2 regions of the Peribacillus simplex NBRC 15720 genome follow, and region 2 is predicted to be linked to the other one. Evidence: a T-box and tRNA genes for the amino acid it is inferred to sense, from the RefSeq annotation. Region 2 holds a T-box; the other holds one or more tRNA genes.

Region 1 (7,714 bases), 640 kb from region 2:
TAAGTTGATAAGACGGAGCCGCAGCGAAAGCGAGTCTGAATAGGGCGAATGAGTATGAGGTCGTAGACCCGAAACCAGGTGATCTACCCATGTCCAGGGTGAAGTTCAGGTAACACTGAATGGAGGCCCGAACCCACGCACGTTGAAAAGTGCGGGGATGAGGTGTGGGTAGCGGAGAAATTCCAATCGAACCTGGAGATAGCTGGTTCTCTCCGAAATAGCTTTAGGGCTAGCCTCAAGATGAGAGTATTGGAGGTAGAGCACTGATTGGACTAGGGGCCCCCAACGGGTTACCGAATTCAGTCAAACTCCGAATGCCAAATACTTATTCTTGGGAGTCAGACTGCGAGTGATAAGATCCGTAGTCGAAAGGGAAACAGCCCAGACCACCAGCTAAGGTCCCAAAGTATACGTTAAGTGGAAAAGGATGTGGAGTTGCTTAGACAACCAGGATGTTGGCTCAGAAGCAGCCACCATTTAAAGAGTGCGTAATAGCTCACTGGTCGAGTGACTCCGCGCCGAAAATGTACCGGGGCTAAACGTATCACCGAAGCTGTGGATTGACACCGTATGGTGTCGATGGTAGGAGAGCGTTCTAAGGGCGTTGAAGTCAGACCGGAAGGACTGGTGGAGCGCTTAGAAGTGAGAATGCCGGTATGAGTAGCGAAAGAAGGGTGAGAATCCCTTCCACCGAATGCCTAAGGTTTCCTGAGGAAGGCTCGTCCGCTCAGGGTTAGTCGGGACCTAAGCCGAGGCCGAAAGGCGTAGGCGATGGACAACAGGTTGATATTCCTGTACCACCTATACATCGTTTGAACGATGGGGGGACGCAGAAGGATAGGGTAAGCGCGCTGTTGGATATGCGCGTCCAAGCAGTTAGGCCGGAAACGAGGCAAATCCCGTTTCCATTAAGGCGGAGCTGTGATGGCGAGGGAAATATAGTACCGAAGTTCCTGATTCCACGCTGCCAAGAAAAGCCTCTAGTGAGATGTAAGGTGCCCGTACCGCAAACCGACACAGGTAGGCGAGGAGAGAATCCTAAGGTGTGCGAGAGAACTCTCGTTAAGGAACTCGGCAAAATGACCCCGTAACTTCGGGAGAAGGGGTGCTTTTTAGGGTGAATAGCCCAGAAAAGCCGCAGTGAATAGGCCCAGGCGACTGTTTAGCAAAAACACAGGTCTCTGCGAAGCCGCAAGGCGAAGTATAGGGGCTGACACCTGCCCGGTGCTGGAAGGTTAAGGGGAGAGGTTAGCGCAAGCGAAGCTTTGAACCGAAGCCCCAGTAAACGGCGGCCGTAACTATAACGGTCCTAAGGTAGCGAAATTCCTTGTCGGGTAAGTTCCGACCCGCACGAAAGGTGTAACGATCTGGGCACTGTCTCAACGAGAGACTCGGTGAAATTATAGTACCTGTGAAGATGCAGGTTACCCGCGACAGGACGGAAAGACCCCGTGGAGCTTTACTGCAGCCTGATATTGAATTTTGGTACAGCTTGTACAGGATAGGTAGGAGCCTGAGAAGCCGGAGCGCTAGCTTCGGTGGAGGCGTTGGTGGGATACTACCCTGGCTGTATTGAAATTCTAACCCGCGCCCCTTATCGGGGTGGGAGACAGTGTCAGGTGGGCAGTTTGACTGGGGCGGTCGCCTCCTAAAGAGTAACGGAGGCGCCCAAAGGTTCCCTCAGAATGGTTGGAAATCATTCGTAGAGTGTAAAGGCACAAGGGAGCTTGACTGCGAGACCTACAAGTCGAGCAGGGACGAAAGTCGGGCTTAGTGATCCGGTGGTTCCGCATGGAAGGGCCATCGCTCAACGGATAAAAGCTACCCCGGGGATAACAGGCTTATCTCCCCCAAGAGTCCACATCGACGGGGAGGTTTGGCACCTCGATGTCGGCTCATCGCATCCTGGGGCTGTAGTCGGTCCCAAGGGTTGGGCTGTTCGCCCATTAAAGCGGTACGCGAGCTGGGTTCAGAACGTCGTGAGACAGTTCGGTCCCTATCCGTCGCGGGCGCAGGAAATTTGAGAGGAGCTGTCCTTAGTACGAGAGGACCGGGATGGACGCACCGCTGGTGTACCAGTTGTCTTGCCAAAGGCATAGCTGGGTAGCTACGTGCGGACGGGATAAGTGCTGAAAGCATCTAAGCATGAAGCCCCCCTCAAGATGAGATTTCCCATGGCGCAAGCTAGTAAGATCCCTGAAAGATGATCAGGTTGATAGGTCAGAGGTGGAAGCGTGGCGACATGTGGAGCTGACTGATACTAATAGATCGAGGACTTAACCAACGCTTTAAAAAAATGAAATACCTTCTTATTATCTAGTTTTGAAGGAATGAAAATTTCTTCTTGCATTTTCTCAAAAAGACGTTATAATAATATATGTCTTGAAAAAATGTTAACATTGTTTGGTGACGATAGCGAAGAGGTCACACCCGTTCCCATTCCGAACACGGCAGTTAAGCTCTTCAGCGCCGATGGTAGTTGGGGGTTTCCCCCTGTGAGAGTAGGACGTCGCCAAGCAGGTTTTATATGGAGGATTAGCTCAGCTGGGAGAGCATCTGCCTTACAAGCAGAGGGTCGGCGGTTCGATCCCGTCATCCTCCACCATTTTACACCTGCCGGTGTAGCTCAACTGGTAGAGCAACTGACTTGTAATCAGTAGGTTGGGGGTTCAAGTCCTCTTGCCGGCACCATTTTAAGATAGTACAAGCACGAGCCATTAGCTCAGTTGGTAGAGCATCTGACTTTTAATCAGAGGGTCGAAGGTTCGAATCCTTCATGGCTCACCATTTTATATGCGGGTGTGGCGGAATTGGCAGACGCACCAGACTTAGGATCTGGCGCCGCAAGGCGTGGGGGTTCAAGTCCCTTCACCCGCATCTTTCATGCGGAAGTAGTTCAGTGGTAGAATACAACCTTGCCAAGGTTGGGGTCGCGGGTTCGAATCCCGTCTTCCGCTCCACTTTTCGTATGTGCCGGGGTGGCGGAACTGGCAGACGCACAGGACTTAAAATCCTGCGGTAGGTGACTACCGTACCGGTTCGATTCCGGTCCTCGGCACCATCTTAATATGCGCCCGTAGCTCAATTGGATAGAGCATCTGACTACGAATCAGAAGGTTGTAGGTTCGACTCCCGCCGGGCGCACCATGTTTTTATTGCGGGAAGTAGCTCAGCTTGGTAGAGCACTTGGTTTGGGACCAAGGGGTCGCAGGTTCGAATCCTGTCTTCCCGACCACGTGATTTTTAATGAATGGGGCCTTAGCTCAGCTGGGAGAGCGCCTGCCTTGCACGCAGGAGGTCAGCGGTTCGATCCCGCTAGGCTCCACCATTTTTCAATCAGATACTTATATTATATTGGCGGTGTAGCTCAGCTGGCTAGAGCGTACGGTTCATACCCGTGAGGTCGGGGGTTCGATCCCCTCCGCCGCTACCAATAAATATAAGGACCTTTAGCTCAGCTGGTTAGAGCAGACGGCTCATAACCGTCCGGTCGTAGGTTCGAGTCCTACAAGGTCCACCATATTCATTTTTTTAAAGCCGTGGAGGTATACCCAAGTTCGGCTGAAGGGATCGGTCTTGAAAACCGACAGGGGAGTCAAATCCCGCGGGGGTTCGAATCCCTCTACCTCCTCCATTTTTTTAAAAAGCAGCAAGTTGTTTTGAAACAGCCTTACATAAAGGAAGCGGACGAAACAATATACACGAAAACTTGATGCGAATCGTTTCATTATTACCGTCGCGGGGTGGAGCAGTCCGGTAGCTCGTCGGGCTCATAACCCGAAGGTCGCAGGTTCAAATCCTGTCCCCGCAATTATTAGGTCCCGTGGTGTAGCGGTTAACATGCCTGCCTGTCACGCAGGAGATCGCGGGTTCGATTCCCGTCGGGACCGCCATTCTTTAAATTCAATACATTTGTGGCTCAGTAGCTCAGTCGGTAGAGCAAAGGACTGAAAATCCTTGTGTCGGCGGTTCGATTCCGTCCTGAGCCACCATATCTTATAATATTACGGCGGTTGTGGCGAAGTGGTTAACGCACCTGATTGTGGTTCAGGCATTCGTGGGTTCGATTCCCATCAGTCGCCCCATTTCGCGGGTGTAGTTTAGTGGTAAAACCTCAGCCTTCCAAGCTGATGATGAGGGTTCGATTCCCTTCACCCGCTCCAAATATGGGCCTATAGCTCAGCTGGTTAGAGCGCACGCCTGATAAGCGTGAGGTCGATGGTTCGAGTCCATTTAGGCCCACCATATTCATATTGTTCCGCAGTAGCTCAGTGGTAGAGCATTCGGCTGTTAACCGAACGGTCGTAGGTTCGAGTCCTACCTGCGGAGCCATGGGGAAGTACTCAAGAGGCTGAAGAGGCGCCCCTGCTAAGGGTGTAGGTCGCGCGAGCGGCGCGAGGGTTCAAATCCCTCCTTCTCCGCCAGTTGGCCCGTTGGTCAAGCGGTTAAGACACCGCCCTTTCACGGCGGTAACACGGGTTCGAATCCCGTACGGGTCATAACAAAAAGGGAAGCATACATTCATGTATGCTTCTTTTTTTCATTTCTTTTCATTGATATAACTATCTTTTTGTTTATAGGGAATGTCTCCAAGATTGGATTCTATATTTTCTTCTTTCAGTGTATCTTCATATTCCTTTTGCTTTTTGTTCGGTATATCCACTCTATTTTTTCCTTCGATATCATTTGCGGCAAATCCTTCATAGTCTTCAGGAAATCCGTTCGTTTCATCCTCGGTTTTATAAAGATCATTATAATTGCCATGATCGCCGGTATAATCAGATGGCGTTTCGGATGTACCGAATTTGGCAACTTCACCAAAGCTATCTTCTTTATCAACTATTTCGATTCCATGACGATTTTCAAAATGATCACCCTTGGATGGAATCAGTATATCCTCTTCCACTGGCCTTTCTTGTGAAAGTGGCCGTTCTGGGGCATGCTCGACACAGTAGAGGGTGCTTGGGATCGCTTCTAGCCTCTCGATGGGGATTTCCATATTACAGGTTTTACAACGGCCATACGAACCTTCTGTTATGGCTTTCAAAGCTTCATCGATTTTCTCCATTTCGGATTGTGCATGCTCATCGAGTGCTTGATTCCGTTCCATCTCGAATAATTCGGTTCCTAGGTCAGCAGGATGATTATCATAGGATGATAATTCCCCTACCGATTCCGTCTGGCTTTTATCCAGAACGGATTGTTCATCATTTTGAATTCGATTACTTAGCTCATTTTTTTCTTGAAGCAGTTCATTTTTGAATTTTTGCGTTTGTTGTTTTGTTGCCATATCCGATTCACTCCTTTTAAAATCCAAATCTCATTTTTTATTGGTAAGATGGTTGTATTATCTATTACCCAAATCGGAGTATAGGAAAACAATATGGAACGATGATAGGAAAAAGGACTGAGCGGATGAGCTCAGTCCTTGGAGATTATATAAGATAGCTGATGAATAATCCAATGGCCATGAGTAAGCCAAAGAAGGTGTTCGTTTGGGCCGTGGCTTTCATTGCTGGCACCATCGTGATCGGCTGCGTTTTACCTACGAAGCCTTTGATTGCGGCCATGGCTTTTGGGATGCTTAGGAAGGCAAGGAGAATCCATGCCGTTACGCTACCAGTAAGGACTAGTCCAACAAGCCATAGATAAGAGAAGGCGAACATGATTGCCATGAATGTCAGGGCGTTTTTCCTGCCCATCACTACTGGCATCGTTTTTCGGCCATGTGCCTTATCCCCATCATGGTCACGTAGGTTATTGGATAAGTTGATCAACCCGACCAATATTCCACTTGGAATGGCAATTAAGATGGCTGTTGAAGAAACAAAACCGGTTTGAATGAAAAAGGCGATCAGAATTATCAAAAAGCCCATGAACAATCCAGAAAAAAGTTCCCCGAATGGTGTATATGAAATGGGCAGGGGACCGCCTGTATAAAGATAGCCGACAAGCATGCAAACCAGTCCTACTGCAGCAAGCCACCAAGATGATGCGGCACAGATATAGATGCCTAGTAACAAGGCGATGGCATACATGCCAAGGGCCAAGGTCATGATTAGTTTGGGGGTCATCCCATGACGGACGATCCCGCCGCCGATGCCTACGGATTCCTCTGTATCCAAGCCTCTCTTGAAATCATAGTATTCATTGAATAAATTGGTTGCAGCTTGAATCAGGATACTTGCAATCATCATGGCAGCGAATAGTAACCAATTCACTCCATCTTCCAAAAGTGCAATCACAGTTCCAAGTAAAACTGGGACAAAAGCTGCGGTTAGTGTATGTGGACGAATTAACTCCCACCAAATCTTCCAGGTCCGTTTAAGGGGAAGTCCGTCATATTCTGTTTGCATTATTTCTCTCCTCAAAATCATTATTGGTTCTCTCGAAATTATAACAAATATTGAAATGTTGCACAAAAGGTTATCCTAATAAATACAGGAAAAGTGGGTAAGGGTGATAATAGGAATTAATGGATGATCAATTTCCAAAATCAAGGATATTTCTCTACATTCGCTAAGATTCATATAATAAGGAAAAAAGCAGGAAAGAATCGTTCGGTAAAGGGGCGTTTTATTGACATGAGGTTGAATGGAGGTGTATCTTTAAATAGGTTAAAAAGCTTTTAAAATGTACATTTGGGGGGATTTTTTTGGCTATCTCAGAGGAAACTGAACAGTTTCAGGGACTGGCTTCAGCTATACAAAAGGCGAAGGACTTGAATGATCAAGTTCTATTCAGTCATATTAAGAAAATTAATTGCAACAACCCCCTTTCATTTTATCAAGCTGGAAGAGAACGGTACGCGGGTGAACGCTTTTTCTGGGAGGACCCTGCAAAGGAAATAACCATCACCGGTTTAGGCAATGTTAAGAAACTCAAAGCGGCATCGAATGCCGAACGTTATAGAGAAGTCGAAAAGAGCTGGATCAAACTGCAGAATACTGCTGTCAAAACAGGGGTGACCGATTTAGAAGCGACAGGTCCCTTACTGTTTGGGGGCTTTTCTTTTGATTATGAAAATGACAGTACGCTCCTTTGGAATCAGTTCGGGGACAACCTGTTTTATATACCTGCCTTCATGCTGTCAATAGTGGGGAAACAAGCTTACTTGACGACAAACTTACTTTGTTCGCCTGATGATTCAGAAAAACTCTTCATAGATATGATAAATGAACGGGAAGCTTTCCTTTTCGAAAGCTTGGATAGCAATGGATTGGGGGCAAATTCCCTGGTTAGACAGAGGGAAGTCGAACCTGAGGAATGGAAGCGGACGGTCGCAGAGGCTGTTCAGGAAATCAAGACGACAGATCTCGACAAGATCGTTTTGGCAAGGGAGCTTCGACTTGTTTTTGAATGTTCCATCGATTCAGGGAAAGTGCTTGAACAATTGATTGCTGAGCAGCCATTAAGCTATATTTTCAGTTTGGAGGCTGGTGGTGACTGTTTTGTCGGTGCCACCCCTGAACGTTTAATTAAGAAACAGGGAAATGAAGTTTTTTCTACCTGTCTTGCTGGATCGATGGGGCGAGGGAAAGATGAGCAAGAAGATGTTCGTCTTGGTGAAGAATTGCTTCATGACCAAAAGAATTTACAAGAGCATCAATATGTCGTGTCGATGATTTCTAATGCTTTTGATTCTGTATGCGAAAAGGTGATGGTTCCGGCCGAACCGAAACTTATGAAAAACCGTCATATCCAGCATTTATAC
Region 2 (7,714 bases):
ATTATACGGATCCATATTATTACGATAATCCTTATGCTAATTTGCCTTATTATGATGACAGACTGCCAGTACAAACACTGGTTCCAGTAGCCACTATTCAGAGCCTTTTAAACGCAGGCCGACAAGGTCATTGTTTCAGAGGTTTTTGGGGTAACACCCAGCACACCTTTATTTTAATGGGGATAAATAATGCTACTGGTATGGTACAAATACTCGAAGGTTGCATTCCAAATGAGGTTCATCATACTGATATAGTTGGATTACAATACCTAGATTAACCTGCCCGGGGGGGTAACTGTTTCCAGCAGTTCATTCCTGGTGTTGGCTGGGTATGGATTTGTAGATAAAAAAGGACAGCCGATTTATTCGGCTGTCTCTTTTTATCCAAACCTAATTCAATGGGCATTTACTCGTGAGTTTGGATTAAGCTGCTATCTTATTAGATGCTGCGTTCTTTTATTTGCTGGACCATTTTCTTGATGAACGTTTCTATTGCGACATTTTCAAATTCTTGTTCCCCGTATTTCCGGACATTCACTTCATTTTCTATCTCTTCTTTATCTCCAAGGACCAGCATATATGGGATTTTCCCCATCTGTGCTTCCCTGACTTTATACCCCAGCTTTTCATTCCGATCATCAATTTTCACTCTTATCCCTTGATTCTTCAGTTCTTTTTGAACCTTTAAACAATAATTCAAATGAACTTGTGAGACAGGGATGATCTGTACTTGCACCGGGGCAAGCCATACCGGAAAAGCACCGGCAAAATGTTCTATCAGGATTCCAAAAAAACGATCGATCGATCCAAAAATGGCACGATGAATGACGACAGGACGAACTTTTTCATTATTTTCATCGATGTAAGTCAGATCAAATTTATCGGGCATTTGAAAATCAAGTTGAATTGTTGCACATTGATGGCTTCGTTTTAATGCATCTTTTATATGAAAATCAATTTTAGGTCCATAAAATGCCCCGTCCCCTTCATTTAATTGATAATGTATTCCGATGCTTTCCAGAACATTTTTCAAGGCTGTTTCAGAAGCCTGCCAAAGGGAATCATCGCCCATTGAATCCTCTGGACGAGTCGAGAGCTCAACGGAATACTCGAATCCAAAAGTGCGATACACCTTATCAATCAGATGAAACACTTGTTTAATTTCACTTTCGATTTGATCCTGCCGAACATAAATGTGTGCATCATCCTGACAAAATGTACGGACCCGCAGCATTCCGTTCAATGCACCGCTATATTCATGACGGTGGACTTGACCGAATTCGGCCATCCGGATGGGTAAATCCCTGTAAGAATAAAGACTGTTTTTGAAAATGAGCATATGACCCGGACAGTTCATTGGCTTCATCGCGAATTTTGTTTGATCCACCTCAGTGAAGTACATATTCTCATGGTAATGATCCCAGTGACCCGATTGTTCCCATAGCCGCTGGTTCATCATGAAAGGAGTCCGAACTTCGTCGTAATCAGCTTCAGTCTGAAGCTCCCGCGAGAACTTCTCCAATTCATTTCTAACAATTTGTCCTTTAGGTAAATAAAACGGCATTCCAGGGGCTTCCTCCGAAAACATGAATAACTCCAACTGCTTCCCTATTTTTCGGTGATCGCGTTTGGCCGCTTCTTCCAGGAATTTAAAATGATCCTGTAAATCCTTTTTCTTTCGGAAAGCCACGCCATACACCCTTTGAAGAACTTCATTTTGATTGTCTCCCCGCCAATAGGCACCAGATACACGAGTCAATTTGAACGATTTTACAAATGATGTGGATGGAAGGTGCGGCCCTTTGCATAGATCGACGAATTCCCCCTGTTGATAGAGCGTTAATTTTTCACCCTTAGGGATATTCTTTGCTATATCCAACTTGAATGACTCCCCTCTACCCTCGAATAACTTCACAGCTTCGTCATAAGACACTTCGATCCTTTTAATTTCCAGATTTTCACTTATGATATGTTCCATCTCTTTTTCAATAGCTTGTAGATCTTCTGAACTCAAAGGATGGTCTAACTTAAAATCATAGTAAAAACCATCTTCCACTACTGGCCCCATCCCTAATTCCACGTTTTGGTATAATCTTTTCACAGCCTGCGCCAAAACATGCGCCGATGTATGTCGTAAAACTTGTAATCCTTCATCCGAATCCAGAGTCAAGATCGACAGTTCGGCATCCTTATTCAACTTGAAACTTAGGTCAACCAGTTGCTTATCCAGTATTCCTGCTACTGCCTTTTTCCTTAAACTTGAGCTGATGGACCCTGCCACACTTTCCACTGTCATCCCTTGCGGATATTCCTTTTGCTGCCCATCCGGGAATTGAACTTTAATCATTTTTTCACCCATCACATAAACACCCCTTTTTTAGTAATAAAAAAACGCACTCATCCCTATGCAAGGGACGAGTGCGTTTACCCGTGGTTCCACCCAATTTCCCATAAGCAAGAAACACTCATGGCTCTGGAGCTTGTAACGCAGCTTAGACGATATCAGTTACTCTCGTTCACCGATATAGCTCAAAGGCGGTAAATCAGTTTCCTAAGCCAGGAAGTTCGCAGCTGCCCTTCCCTCTCTGCAGACCGTAAAAATGATTCATGTCCTTGTCATGGCAATAATTATTATAATAAAAAACGCACCCATCCCTAAGTAAGGGACGAGTGCGTTACCCGTGATTCCACCCAATTTCCCATAAGCAAGAAACACTCATGGCTCTGGAGCTTGTAACGCAGCTTAGACGATATCAGTTACTCTTGTTCACCGATATAGCTCAAAGGCGGTAAATCAGTTTCCTAAGCCAGGAAGTTCGCAGCTGCCCTTCCCTCTCTGCAGACCGTAAAAATGATTCATGTCCTTATCAATGCTTCTAAAATGTAAATGGATTTTTATATTGTTATATATATTACAATATATTTCCATAAGTGACAACCTCAAATTTTTTAATTTCATTACAAACACTAAATTGGTATAATTAGTAAAAAAGGAGTCTCTATGAAAAGTTTAAGCAATTGGTCTATCGTATTAGCAGTGATTGGTACACTATCATTTTGCTGTTCCCTCGCTTTACCTAAAGCCTCCAAGCTGCTTATGATCTCAGGATTCGGAGCGTTACTTATTGGTATGTTTTGCAGTTTCGGGGCCATGTATAAAAATGAAAAAGGAAAGTCGAAATTTTTGGCTGTGGCTGCATTCTTTCTTTTAAGTTTCATTCTCGTTTGGAATGAACCATTTCAAATTGTCAGGCTCTTGACCTGGATGAAAAATTAATCAAAATGAAAAACCCGTTCACCATGACGGGTTTTTTGATTGATTCAATCTTCATTGGCTAGCGTTCGACTTGAATTCTTTATTCTAAGCCATAGCGTAAGTCCAGTGGTCCAGAGAATTAGCGCGCATCCAAAGCCGAGCAAGGATAACGGTGCAAGGATTTGATGCTCTCCAAACATGACAGTATCTGGCACAATAAGCAATGTGATAAGCGCTAATAAACAGAGAAGTGCTCCTGTTGCATAGTAGATCTTGATTTGGAAAAGTGAGGCCAAAGGTAAAAAATGAATCCCGACAATAATGGCGATGACTCCCGGTATAAGATCGGTCTGATTGATCAAGTTACAGATGGCAATGGCAATCCCGATCAGCAAACCTTCGGCAATGAAGACCATATTAAACAAAAATCCGATACGCTTAAGACGCCTAGCCCCATTTTCCGAAACTTGATTGGACATTTTTTGTGATGCATGAATTAATGAAATGCCGCCGATAACCATTATGATTCCTACGAGTATGGCTGCGAGTTCCACATAGGGAAACCCCCACCCCTGCAATCCCATTACACCAATACCAGCCCAAAGTGTACCGAAGAATGCCATGAAAATGACTCCAATTCCAGAACCGCGAAACGCCTCTTTCATCATCAGTTTCCTTTCATCCACAGTAATATCGTACATAGAATAATAGTATTGCACACCCTCTCCATTTATTCAGCTATAAAAAATGATTTATTGAAAAAATTACCATACTGCAAATTTTAATAGATAATTGCCGTTTTCTTCGATATATTTCTACTTTCGTCGATATAACTGGATTTTCGTCGATATATTCATATTTTCGATGATATAGCTGGATCTTCGTCGATATATTCCTATTTTCGACGATATAACTGGAATTTCATACAAAAAAACCTGAGTCCCCAAAGGGATCTCAGGTTTTTTCCATTGGTATCAGGCCACATCTGATTTATCGAATTGACAATCTTTTAATGATATTAATTTGGTCTTGTGATAAATCTTGTATCCTAACCAGATAGCCAGGAATATCGGTAATCCGATATAGGAGACGGCGACCCCATACCAGTCGATGCTGCCGCTTAGGAATGCTTGATAGTTCTGCCCTGCAATGACACCCATGCAAAGGACGAATGATAGGATCGGACCGAGTGGAAACCATTTTGCTTTATATTTCAGTTCGTTTAGGTCACCGCCCTGTGCAACATAGGCACGTCTAAAGCGATAATGGCTTATGGCAATTCCAATCCAGGCGATGAAGCCGGTCAGCCCGGATGCATTCAATAGCCATGTAAATACATGGTCCCCTAAAATGGAGGTCAAGAAGGCGAGTCCTCCAATTAAGGATGTCATGATCAAAGCATTCATCGGGATCCCCCTGCGGTTGACTTTGGCCAGGAATTTGGGAGCTTGATGATCTTTTGCCATCGACCATAGCATCCGTGTTGATGCATATAACCCCGAGTTCCCTGCGGATAGTAAGGAGGTTAACACGACTGCATTCATGACGGATGCCGCGAATGCCAGTCCTGCCCGTTCAAAGACAAGCGTGAAAGGGCTTACAGAAATATTATCGACATCTCCGTTCAACAAACTTGGACTTGTATACGGTATTAAGAGGCCGAGTATCAGGATGGCCCCGATGTAAAATAATAGGATGCGCCAAAATACTTGACGGATCGCATTCGGAACATTTTTTCGGGTTCTTCGCTTTCTCCGGCAGCAATACCAACCAGTTCCGTGCCTTGAAAAGAAAATCCCGCGATTAGAAAGATGCTGATGATCGATAAAAATCCTCCCTTGAATGGTGCCTCATCCATGGTGAAGTTTTCAAATCCGATCACCTTTCCGCCAAAAACCCCCAATATGGTCAATAGACCAATAATGATGAAGCAAATGATGGCAATGACTTTTATTAAGGCAAACCAATATTCAGATTCACCATAGCTTTTAATGGATAGGGCATTGAGGGTGAAGACGATTCCAAGAAATAATGCACTCCATATAAGGCTGGGTACATCAGGGAGCCAGAATTTCATGATGATGGCTGCAGCAGCTATTTCCACGGCAAGGGTCACTGCCCAGTTAAACCAATAATTCCAGCCAAGTGCAAAGCCGAATGCAGGATCAACAAAGCGTGTGGCGTAGGTGGAAAATGATCCCGACACAGGCATATATGTCGCCATTTCCCCTAAGCTCGTCATTAGGAAATAAACCATGATTCCAATGCAGGCATATGCAGCCAGGGCACCACCAGGCCCTGCGCTCTGGATGGTTGCCCCGCTTGCCAGGAATAATCCGGTTCCTATTGAACCGCCAATGGCAATCATGGTCATATGCCTTGCTTTCAGTTGCCTTTTAACTGTCGGTTCTTGATTATCGGGATGCCTTTTAACTGTCGGTTCTTGATTATCAATGAGATTCATATCCATATGGTTCCTACCTCATTTTCTTTTATAGTTAAAAGTTCAAGAAATATAAGAGTTTTTAACAACCGCTTTGTGAAAGACTGAAATATTTCGCTTTACCTGCTGGGATGCTATCCAGTTTAATTGCCATTGCCTGGTATCGTCTCCCTATTCCCGGCCTGGGTGACCCCATCCTGCTCAGTCTCCATTCCGCACCATTGAATTAAAGTAAGGGCAATGATCTCCGCTGTGGAGAATACGTTGTCGAGCAGGATGTATTCATTTGGATAGTGGGCAACCTCGGTTACTCCTGGCCCGAAAACGATTGCAGGCGTTTCACCGACATGTGTCAGCAATCCCCCATCCGTTCCCCAAGGGGATGCTTCTATGACAGGGTCCTGTCCGGCCACTTGCCGATATTGATGAACAAGCGCATTCATCAGTTCATGCTCTACATCAATTGCTCCTGGAACCCAGCGTGCCCCGAACCATTCCAATACGGGCGGGTTTTCCTTGAACCATTGGTCCACTTCCCCCAGTTGCAATAACCAGGCAGCCATTTCGTCTTTCGCCTGCTCCATCGTTTCCTCCGGTGCAACGCCCATCCTTCCTTCGATTTTCACAAGGTCGGGAACGGATGACGGCCAATTACCGCCTTCAATGACACCTAGATTGATTGGAATCGGAATAGGCGTGTTCTGATAAAGCGGATCACTGATACGTGCATTTCGCTTGTCTTCCAAGGCACGAATATGATTGATGACGGTCATGCTTTTTTCAATCGCACTAACGCCTTCATACCTTGTTCCGCCATGGGCTGACCGTCCTTTAACATGGATCCGGAACCACATCGAACCCTGCTGTTTCGGGAAGATCCTCATATTCGTCGGTTCAGGGATCAGGGCGGCATCGGCTTTATATCCCCTCAGGACGGCCGCTAATGTTCCGGCTCCGCCGCTTTCTTCTTCAATCACACTTTGAAAAATGACATCTCCCTTTAATTGGATGCCATTTTCCTTCAATGCCTGCATCGCAAGGATCAGCGATACATTTCCACCCTTCATATCGGTTACTCCGCGTCCAAACATTCTTCCATTCTTAATCGCTCCGCTATATGGGTCGTCGTCCCACTGATCCCGGTCTCCATCTGGAACCACATCGATGTGTCCGTTCAAAATGATGGAACGTCCGCCTCCAGTCCCTTTCATGATACCTACCACATTGGGGCTGTTGGAAAATTCACTGCGTGGAGAATAGAAATAAGAATGCTTTTTCAGCTCTCCGCCGTCAGGTTCCCAACTATCGATCTGCAAACCCATTTCCTGCAGCTTTTGTGCGACGATGGCCTGTGCCCCTGCTTCATTTCCTTGCGTACTCGGCGCTTGTACCATTTTTTGCAATAGGTTTGTTCCTTCTTCCCGATGATCCTCTATCCATTGGTTAATCCGTTTTTTTATATCCGGCACATTTATCCTCCTTAAATACACATATTCTCATAGATTACTGAAAGTCCCATTCCACCTGCCATACACAACGTTACCATTCCGTACTTAACTTGTGAACGCAACATTTCATGCATCAGTGTGACTGTCAATTTTGCACCTGTTGCTCCTACAGGGTGACCAAGTGCAATTGCCCCTCCATTGACATTGACAATATCCTGATTCAAATCTAACTCCTTGATCACTGCAAGTGCTTGGGCAGCAAAGGCTTCATTAAGTTCAATCAGTCCGATATCCTCTAACGATAGACCTGCTTTTGCCAATGCCTTTCGAGTCGCTGGTACGGGTCCAATCCCCATAACTCCAGGTTCAACTCCTGCACTGGCGAAAGCCTTTATTTTCAAGAGCGGTTTTAATCCCTTTTCTTCTGCTTGCTGCTTGGACATTAATAGTACAGCTGCAGCTCCATCATTCATAGGACAGGCATTTCCTGCCGTAATGGTTCCTTCATTTTTGAATACTGCTGGAAGACTGGCTAGTTGATCTAGATGAATGTCCTCGCGTACCCCT

What was found. A T-box is a leader RNA that pairs with one kind of tRNA and senses whether it is charged. The one in region 2 lies ahead of thrS (threonine--tRNA ligase), so its partner is inferred to be a tRNA-Thr.
Region 1: it encodes a tRNA-Thr, which carries the amino acid that the T-box ahead of thrS (threonine--tRNA ligase) is inferred to sense. The anticodon was not compared.

What each region holds. Positions count from the first base shown of each region.
Region 1 is NZ_CP017704.1:3,157,609-3,165,322, forward strand. Features, by position in the region: rRNA gene BS1321_RS15130 (23S ribosomal RNA) at 1-2,284, shown strand, start outside; rRNA gene rrf (5S ribosomal RNA) at 2,403-2,518, shown strand; tRNA gene BS1321_RS15140 (tRNA-Val) at 2,530-2,605, shown strand; tRNA gene BS1321_RS15145 (tRNA-Thr) at 2,616-2,691, shown strand; tRNA gene BS1321_RS15150 (tRNA-Lys) at 2,712-2,787, shown strand; tRNA gene BS1321_RS15155 (tRNA-Leu) at 2,796-2,877, shown strand; tRNA gene BS1321_RS15160 (tRNA-Gly) at 2,886-2,960, shown strand; tRNA gene BS1321_RS15165 (tRNA-Leu) at 2,973-3,061, shown strand; tRNA gene BS1321_RS15170 (tRNA-Arg) at 3,071-3,147, shown strand; tRNA gene BS1321_RS15175 (tRNA-Pro) at 3,159-3,235, shown strand; tRNA gene BS1321_RS15180 (tRNA-Ala) at 3,253-3,328, shown strand; tRNA gene BS1321_RS15185 (tRNA-Met) at 3,357-3,433, shown strand; tRNA gene BS1321_RS15190 (tRNA-Ile) at 3,444-3,520, shown strand; tRNA gene BS1321_RS15195 (tRNA-Ser) at 3,542-3,634, shown strand; tRNA gene BS1321_RS15200 (tRNA-Met) at 3,738-3,811, shown strand; tRNA gene BS1321_RS15205 (tRNA-Asp) at 3,818-3,893, shown strand; tRNA gene BS1321_RS15210 (tRNA-Phe) at 3,917-3,992, shown strand; tRNA gene BS1321_RS15215 (tRNA-His) at 4,010-4,085, shown strand; tRNA gene BS1321_RS15220 (tRNA-Gly) at 4,090-4,163, shown strand; tRNA gene BS1321_RS15225 (tRNA-Ile) at 4,169-4,245, shown strand; tRNA gene BS1321_RS15230 (tRNA-Asn) at 4,258-4,332, shown strand; tRNA gene BS1321_RS15235 (tRNA-Ser) at 4,334-4,424, shown strand; tRNA gene BS1321_RS15240 (tRNA-Glu) at 4,428-4,499, shown strand; gene BS1321_RS15245 (TraR/DksA C4-type zinc finger protein) at 4,541-5,290, opposite strand; gene BS1321_RS15250 (1,4-dihydroxy-2-naphthoate polyprenyltransferase) at 5,436-6,356, opposite strand; gene BS1321_RS15255 (isochorismate synthase) at 6,656-7,714, shown strand, end outside.
Region 2 is NZ_CP017704.1:3,793,048-3,800,761, reverse strand. Features, by position in the region: gene thrS (threonine--tRNA ligase) at 440-2,347, opposite strand; T-box leader at 2,408-2,629, opposite strand; T-box leader at 2,660-2,880, opposite strand; gene BS1321_RS18355 (hypothetical protein) at 3,002-3,277, shown strand; gene BS1321_RS18350 (DUF7010 family protein) at 3,322-3,975, opposite strand; partial or broken gene BS1321_RS18345 (amino acid permease) at 4,231-5,720, opposite strand; gene BS1321_RS18340 (peptidase) at 5,843-7,168, opposite strand; gene BS1321_RS18335 (thiolase family protein) at 7,180-7,714, opposite strand, start outside.